Regions from separate parts of the Planococcus dechangensis genome, predicted to be linked through region 2. Evidence: riboswitches for the same ligand, from Rfam matches in the RefSeq annotation. Region 2 holds a riboswitch; the other holds the start of a gene.
The links. A riboswitch is a leader RNA that binds a small molecule or an ion and turns the genes downstream of it on or off. The one in region 2 is predicted to bind cyclic di-AMP.

Region 1: it holds a riboswitch for cyclic di-AMP, as region 2 does, so the genes downstream of both, ACFO5U_RS11610 (potassium channel family protein) here and ACFO5U_RS02730 (potassium channel family protein) in region 2, are expected to answer to the same signal.

The regions. Positions count from the first base shown of each region.
Region 1 covers NZ_JBHSGL010000005.1:1,714,769-1,719,198, forward strand. Annotated here, with positions in the region: gene ACFO5U_RS11605 (alkaline phosphatase) at 1-1,340, shown strand, start outside; cyclic di-AMP (ydaO/yuaA leader) riboswitch at 1,471-1,619, shown strand; gene ACFO5U_RS11610 (potassium channel family protein) at 1,693-2,358, shown strand; gene ACFO5U_RS11615 (TrkH family potassium uptake protein) at 2,360-3,691, shown strand; gene ACFO5U_RS11620 (TetR/AcrR family transcriptional regulator) at 3,800-4,366, opposite strand.
Region 2 covers NZ_JBHSGL010000004.1:6,155-10,584, forward strand. Annotated here, with positions in the region: gene ACFO5U_RS02725 (TrkH family potassium uptake protein) at 84-1,448, opposite strand; gene ACFO5U_RS02730 (potassium channel family protein) at 1,511-2,167, opposite strand; cyclic di-AMP (ydaO/yuaA leader) riboswitch at 2,250-2,395, opposite strand; gene ACFO5U_RS02735 (DUF4097 family beta strand repeat-containing protein) at 2,697-3,176, opposite strand; gene ACFO5U_RS02740 (DUF2768 domain-containing protein) at 3,604-3,807, opposite strand; gene ACFO5U_RS02745 (ABC transporter ATP-binding protein) at 3,959-4,430, opposite strand, start outside.

The DNA of each region.
Region 1 (4,430 bases), on a different contig from region 2:
AAGTCATCGGCCTGCTCCCTGAACTCGTCAACACGCCTGGTGAAGACCCGGTCGATCCGGCCGACGCATATAAACCGGTTGCAAATGTACTCGAAGGCGCCCAAATGCTCGGCAAAGCGACAGGTATCATCTCCACTTCCGAAATCCAACACGCCACACCTGCAGGATTCTCAGCACACGCGACGCACCGCAGCAACTACCAGGACATCGCCGAGCAACAAGTCTATCAAGGCATCGACGTCGTCCTTGGTGGAGGAAAACAATCACTGGCTCCCGGAACGGCTAAAAATGCACGTGTCGATGGGGAAAACTTGCTTGATGTGATTGATGAAAACGGCTACGACTTCGTTGAATCGAAAGATGAGTTAGTGAACTCGACATCCGATAAACTATGGGGAGCATTTGCCCCATCGGCTTTGGCCTATGATTTCGACCGCGAAACGACGAATCCTGAGCAGCCTTCCCTTGCAGATATGACGAAAAAAGGCATCGATACCTTGTCGAAAGACGAAGACGGCTTCTTCCTATTTGTCGAAGGCAGCAAAGTGGACTGGGCAGCGCATGGCAATGACACCATCGGAATCATCAGCGACGTACTCGCTTTTGACGCCGCGGTAAAAGAAGCCATCGACTTCGCGAAAGCTGATGGCAATACGATGGTCATCGCCGTCAGCGACCACGGCAACAGCGGCATTACTATGGGCAATGAAAACACCAACTCCAACTACCCTGAAATTCCTGTATCCACTTATATCGATCCGCTGAAAAAAGCGACGATGACAGTTGAAGGAGCCTTGAAATCCTTGAAGCCGGATCGCTCAAATATGAAAAAAGCTGCTGAGCTATATGGCTTGGACGATTTAACCGATCAAGAACTGGATCAATTGAAGCAATCGAAATCACTGCAGGCAGATATGGCCCACATGCTTGCACAGCGTGCCAATATCGGCTACTCCACTAGCGGCCATACCGGCGAGGACGTCTTCTTGTACGCATACGGCCCGAGCAAACCGTCCGGTCTTGTAGACAATACCGACATCGCTAAAACGATGGCAAAGTTCATGGATTTCGACCTTAAAAAGACAAGCGATGAGTTGTTCGTCAATGCCAAACAAGCTTTTGAACAAAAAGGCTATTCGACACGCATCGATGTAACGGATGCCAACAATCCGGTCTTTATCGCGGAAAAGAACAAAATCAGCATCGAATTACCGATCAATAAAAACATCGCCCACATCACCAAGAACAATAAGATATCCGAAAAGACACTTAAAGGAGTCACCGTCTACAACGGAAAAGATTTCTACGTCTCGAAAGAAGCATTAAATCTTTCAAAATAAAAATGGTATAAAGGCTTTCTTCCAGGAGATTATGCTGGAAGAAAGCCTTTTATCTTTTATTACAGGTGATGAAATGCTATTGACTTCTTCGAATAGAAGCGTATATTTTAGCTTGTACAACAGAATCCACCTTTTAATATCGCTGAGACAGAATGAAATTCTGTACGGGGGAACCAATTTGATCGCAATATGATCTCGGGGTGAATCTTCAATTTGAAGAAGGGGTACTCTCCATCCCTAATCCGGCAGCTAACTCCGTAAGCGTAGAAAAGAGAGAAAAGGTCTATCTCAGACCGTTTCTTTGAAATGGTTTTTTTGTGCTCAATTTTAACGGAAAAGAGTGGAAGAACAGATGGGATGGAAGAAGAAGCAGTTTGCAGTGATCGGATTAGGTAGATTCGGAGGAAGCGTCTGTAAAGAACTGCACCAAATGGGACATGATGTACTCGCAATTGATCTGGACGAGAAAAAAGTCGCGGAATATGCGGAATTCGCCTCACACGCCCTTCAATTGGATTCGACAAGCGAGCGCGCATTGAAAAGTTCAGGCGTTACCAATTTCGAACATGTCATTGTCGCAATCGGCGAAGATATCCAGACTAGCATACTGACAACGCTAATCTTGAAAGACCTGGAAATCCCCAAAATCTATGTCAAAGCGCAAAACCGTTATCACCAAAAAGTGCTGATGAAAATCGGGGTCGAACAAGTACTGCAACCCGAGATTGAGATGGGAAAAAAGATCGCCGAAACTTTAGGCTCACAGAAAATTGTCGACTCGATTAACCTTTCTGCCGACTATAGCATTACGGAATTGCTGGCTACTCCCAAAGTAAATGATAAATCATTAAATGAATTGAACATCCGCCCCAAGTTTGGCGTGACGGTGCTGGCCATCAAACGAGGTGAACAACTGAATATCTCTCCGATGCCAGCAGATACATTGCAAGCCGGGGATATCCTTACTGTACTCGGCACCAAGAAAAGCATTCACCGCTTTGATCGAGTGGGCCTATAAGATGAAAAAATCCTATTTGCTTAAGAAAATCCATATATCTCCACCGCAAGTACTGTCCATCACCTTTCTGATTACTATTTTGTTCGGCGCAGTTTTGCTGTATTTGCCCATTTCGACGGTTGATCCAATTTCTTTTCTTGATGCCTTGTTTACTGCCACTTCCGCTACTACGGTGACGGGACTGGTGGTGCTCAGTACGGGAAATGATTTCACTTTATTCGGCCAAACCGTCATTATGGTGCTCATGCAGATCGGCGGGCTCGGATTGATGACTTTCGCTGTTTTGATCGTCATGCTTCTAGGGAAGAAAATCGGCTTGAGGGGCCGAATCTTGATTCAGCAGTCGTTTAACCAATACTCTCTGGGCGGCATGATCCGCCTTGTCCGCACCATTTTCATCTTCACGTTTGCCATTGAATTTTTGGCGGCCGTGTTCTTAGCCATCCGTTGGGTCCCGGAGCACGGCTGGGGAGTCGGACTTTACACTAGCATCTTTCATTCGGTGTCTGCCTTCAATAATGCAGGATTTTCATTGTGGGATGATTCCTTGATGGGCTATGTCGGCGATCCAACCGTCAATATCATCATCACCTTATTATTCATCACCGGCGGCATCGGATTTACCGTCTTATATGATATGTGGACCACCAAGGACTTTCGCCACTTGTCGCTGCATTCCAAAATCATGCTGGTCGGAACACTCGTCGTCAATATAATCGCCATGTTGTTCCTGTTCGTTTCGGAATACAGCAATATGCAGACGCTCGGCTCGCTGACTCTTGGCGACAAGCTATGGGCTTCGTATTTCCAAGCGGTGACGCCGCGGACTGCGGGATTCAATTCACTGGATATCGGCAGTATGGAAACCGGCTCTATCGTGCTCATTACTTTATTGATGTTCATCGGTGCGGGCAGCGCCTCGACCGGGAGCGGCATCAAGCTGACCACTTTTTTTGTCATCCTATTGGTGGTCGCTGCTCACCTTAACGGAAAAAAAGAAGCCGTCATCTTTAAACGCGCTATTCCTTCCCACTTGCTGGAACGTTCACTGGCGATTGTCTTCATCAGCATGTCTGCCATCTTTATCGGGATCCTCATTTTGAGTTATACCGAAAGTGCGCCATTCGAATGGATCATCTTCGAAGCGTTTTCCGCTTTTGGGACCGTCGGTTTGTCGATGGGCTTGACCGGTGAATTATCCAGCGTCGGCAAGCTGGTCATCATGGCGCTCATGTTTATCGGCCGCATCGGCCCGGTCACCTTGGCGTTTGCACTGGCACGCCAACATCGGGAACCGGTCAGCCACCCGAAAGGCGATGTCTTTACAGGGTGAATCTTATACCAGCCAATTACACAATAAAGCAGCACCGCAGATCTGTTTCTGCGGTGCTGCTTTTTTTCATGCCTCATTTTTGCTGAAACGGCTCAACAACAAAAGCTTTTATCGACCATCGGGATTCTTCATCACCCCTTCAGTTGAAAGCCGTCCCAATAACTCCATCAGATTTTCAAGCGGCGGTGCATGCTCTTGGTTAAACCAATAGCTCAATACGCCAATCATCGCCGACAAGGCATATTCCAGGGTATAGTCCAGTTCGAAATCGTCTTTTGCCCCTTGTTTCAATAACACCTCTTTCATCAAAGGTTTCATGCTGCGTTTGGTTTTGGCTTGAAAAGCCGGGTCTCCGTGATCACCAAGTAAGACGGCGAGGTATTTGCTATGTTGCACATACACATTGATCAGCGCTTCAAATGAAAAGGCAGAATCGGTCGACGACAGCTGTTGCACGGGGAGTTCCTGAAGCTTGGAAATTAAGGTGTCTTCCAGCTGCTCTAAAACATCATACACATCGGTAAAGTATTCATAGAAAGTGGAACGGTTATATCCCGCCTTCACGGTGACTTCCTTAATCGTTATTTTTTCGATTCGTTTATTGCAATAGATGTCCCAGAAAGCATCGGTTAAATTTTGTTTTGTTTGGGCAGCCACCGCTGAATTCTTTTTCATCTCTGCTCCCTCCTGTTCGATTTCAAAATCCGACATTTCGGATAAACTGTCGGTTGATGGGAAG
Region 2 (4,430 bases):
AACATGTTTCACCTTATCCCATACTAGTAACTTTGTTTAAGAAATAGGAAATTCGAGCCTTTTACAACGTATTTAACTTAGAATCAGCCAATAATCACTTTTTCCTTTGGATAGCGGTAAGCGTCTTTCGTAACCTTTCCACGAATAATAAATAGGAAGGAAAAAATTCCAATACGGCCAACAAACATTAAAAAGATGACGATACATTTGCCGGCTGTACTCAAGTCTGCCGTGATTCCCATTGAAAGGCCTGTAGTTCCAAACGCCGAAGATACTTCGAACACTATCGGAAGGATCGGAAATGGTTCAAGATAAGTCAAAGCAATCACGGCTGTCGTACAGAGCATGGCCGCCGTGGTAATGACGATAAAGGAACGGATGATATCATCCGTATCTAGCTCTCGCCCAAAGACCTTTACCGCTGACCTTCCTTTGGCGAAATTATAAATAGCCAAAATCATAATGGCAAAAGTAGTCGTTCGAATGCCCCCACCCACGCTGCTTGGAGAAGCACCAATGAACATCAATGCACAAAACAGGATCAAGGTCGGATCGGACAGTTCACTGACGTCCATCGTGGCGAGCCCCCCGTTTCGGGTGGTCACCGATTGAAATAAACTGAAGAAAATCTGTTCGTGCCAAGATTTATCCGCCAGAAACTTTCCCTGTTCCAAGACTAGCATGGCGATGGCGCCAACTGCGATCAAGATAAAGAACGTGGTCACCGTCAATTTGGTAAAGAGGGAAAAGCTATTGCTTCGTTTGCCTCTTTTCGCATCCCCTTTAAGAAAATCCTGTAGTTCAATTAACACTGGAAAACCAATGGCACCGAGAATTAATAAGGTAATATTAACAGTCTGCACAAAATAATCATTTGCAAATGGCACCAGCGAATCGCCGGTGATATCAAACCCTGCATTAGTGGTGGCGCTGATTGCCCCAAAATAACCTTGAAGAAGTGCTTCTTGCCAAGTATCAAAATAGTTCAGGAAATAAATGCTTAAAATGATCGTGCCGATGAGTTCAATGAATAAAATAGTTTTTAAGATTTTTAGCAATAGTTTTACCAGGCCAGACATTGAGGACTGGTTTTGATCGATTTGAATCAACTGACGTTCACGTAACCCGATGCGCTTACCAAAAATAACCCAAATGAAGGTACCTAGTGTCATAATCCCGATACCGCCAAACTGCAACACAAAAGTCAGAGCGATGATGCCAGCTGTATTGAAGGTATCTGCGGTGGAAACCACCACAAGACCGGTTACACTGATGGCGCTTACAGTCGTGAACAATAAATCGATGAACGTTAACTCCACTCCCTCTTGATGAAAAAAAGGAAGACTTAACAAAGTGAAGGAAAAAAGTACTGCCAACACGTAGTAAAGAACGATTAAACGAATCGCAGATAAATGCCCCCAATTGGTAAATAGATTGAAAAATTTCAAGATGCTAACTCCATTCTCCTAGCTTATTCGATGCTGCTTATGCTGCACTCTCTGTCATCAGGTTAAATTCCTTTTTCCTCAAAACGTTTCAAATCCGTACGATGTCCCATGACCACCACTATATCCCCGAGCCGTATCAAATCTTCGGACATCGGTGCCACATTCACTGTTTCCCCGCGTTTGATAGCTAAAATGGTACATTTATATTTAGCTCGAATATCCAATTCCAATAAGGTTTTCTGGTCTATTTTAGAGGAAGCGACCAATTCGATGATGCTGTAGTCGGCTGAAAGATCAATATAATCCACTACTTTCTCAGAATCCATGTGGTGCGCCACCCGAATGCCCATCTCGTATTCAGGTTGAATGACCCGGTCTGCCCCCACTTTTTCAAGAATCAACTGGTGTTGCAAGTTTTTAGCTTTCACCCAAACAATGGGCATGCCAAGCTCTTTAAGCATTAAGGTACATAACACACTTGTTTGTAAATCGTCACCGATGGCAACGACGGCATGTTCAAAATTCCGCACCCCGAGTTCTTTCAGGTTTTTTTCATCCATTGCATTCGCTACGGCTGAATGTGAAGCATATTTTCTTACTTGATCCACACGGTCTGGTGCTGAATCGATCGCCAGCACTTCATGCCCCATGTGAAACAACTCTTTACAGATGCTGCTGCCAAATCTTCCGAGTCCAATCACCACAAATTGTTTTTTCAAGTCCCATCCTCTTTTCTATCGAACAAATTAAAAAAGACCACATCAAATAAAGTGGTCTTTAGCAGGAGCTTAGACCTTTCCCTCTAATTTCTTTGAACGCTTCCGAGGTGAGCTGTCGGATTCGGAATTGAGAGTATCCCGTCTTACTTAAAGCAAGATTCACCCCAAGGCAAAAAGCCTGCCAGTAGTGGTTCCCCCGGTCATTTTCTGATTCAGCGATTTAAAGGCAACGATACGTATATTCTTGACTAAATTTAAAACTACGCTTGCACCGAATCATTGTCAATACTTCTTTTATATTTTGCTAGAGGTTGTTAAAATCATCACTTCTAATACCTCAAATGACAAACTAAGATATTAATAAGCCAGTGTTTAATACGTTGATTGTCTTAATTCCTTTAAAATTGGATCAGCAATTCTTTTAAACTGAATTGCAACGTATATATTTATCGTAAAAAGAAAAAAGAAAAGCCTCGTCAAGAAGGCTCTTCCGATAATTCGTCATATGTTAACTTGTAATACCTTTTTATTAAATATCTCCATCCTCTTTAGTTATATTAACTTTTCCGTGGTCTGATTCGATAATAATACTTTTGGCCTTAATCTTTTTCAAGTCCACATTTCCACTCCCAGAATTCATCCTAACCTTCTTAACTTCTATTTTTCCGACTTGGACGCTTCCCTGATTTATTCTAACGAGAAGCGAATTATAGCGTTTTTCAGGTAAATAGATGATTAAACCCAACGGCTCACGAAAAAAGCTGCCGTTGTACAACTTTTCATCTTTTGCAGTTAGAACAGTTAACTGGCCATCCTTAACATTTACAGAGATCCTTTTATCAATTTCCTTTGTAATGGAACCAGTAAGTTCTACTTTTACTTCTAAATCTTTTGTCGAAACAATTTCTATTGTTTCGTTGTTAGCTTCAATTGTAATATCCGTAACCTTCTCTTTAAAATGTGCTTCTTCGGAGTAAGTAGTCTTTTCAAGTTGTTTATATATAATCAAGTTGCCCATTACTCCTATAACATATAGAAGGAAAAAAATAGCTAATATTTTTTTAAATGTATCTATTTTAATTGCCGCCTCTCAATATTAAAAATAGTACTACTAAGAAAAAACAGTTATCTATAATCGCTATTTGAATCGACCATTAATTATGATTAAATGCATTTTTCATTGTTCGAGTAATCATTTTGTTCATCTATCAATCTTAATTCTATTCAATTTTATTTAATCTGCATCAATAATCCATTCTATTGCAGGGCGACCTTTCACACCATATTCAAGCATTTCTCAGAAATTCAGGTAAACGTCTTTTCTTCAACACTATTTAGCTTGCTTTATCGCATACTTTGAAAAAAATATTTGTTTTAATTTCGTTATTTAAGTGAGGTTATGATTGCATCCGTTCTTACTCCCATTTTTCATCATGCTAAGTCCAAGGAGTTGGACCAGTCATAATCAGGTAGACCATGATCAAGAAACCAAGAATTAATAGGATATATGCTATCAATGCAAAAACAAACTTTAAGAGGCCGCTTTGTATTTTATATCTGCTCAGATAAATCAGTTGCATGGATATTATTAAAAAACCTATTCCCAAAAAAGAGACCCACATTTTATCTAAAGAACTCATAATTCTCCGCCTTTCGTTCACTTATTTATACTTTTGAACTCGAAAAAGGAAGTGAATCAATAGTTGCGGATTCACTTCCTTAAATAAACTACCAGTCAAAAACAGTGGATTAACATTGTCAAATACCTCTTTGAATCTTATTGACTCACAATTAAGGATGATCTAATAGCATTAAATTCCCGTCCTGCATTTGATAAACCTTGTCGCAGTATTTTAGCATGCGTTTATCATGTGTAACCATGATGGCTGCTTTATTTCGTGTTTTTACTTCTTTAGCAATAAGCTCAATTATTTCAAAAGCTCGGTTCGTATCAAGGCTAGCGGTTGGCTCATCAGCTAGAATAATATTCGGATCATTCATGAAAGCACGAGCGATTGCTGTACGTTGACGTTCACCGCCAGAGAGCTGGTCGGGGAATTTTTTTAACTTATTTTCTAAACCGATTTCTTCTAACAATTCTTTTGCAAATTTCTTGTCTGATTTTGTTACGGCACCTTTCATTTTTTTAACAACCAATAGTTGATCTAAGACATTTAAATAGGGTACAAGATTAGAAGTTTGCAAAATAAAACCGACTTTTTCCAGACGCAATGTTGAAAGGTCCTTTGTATTCAAACGAGAA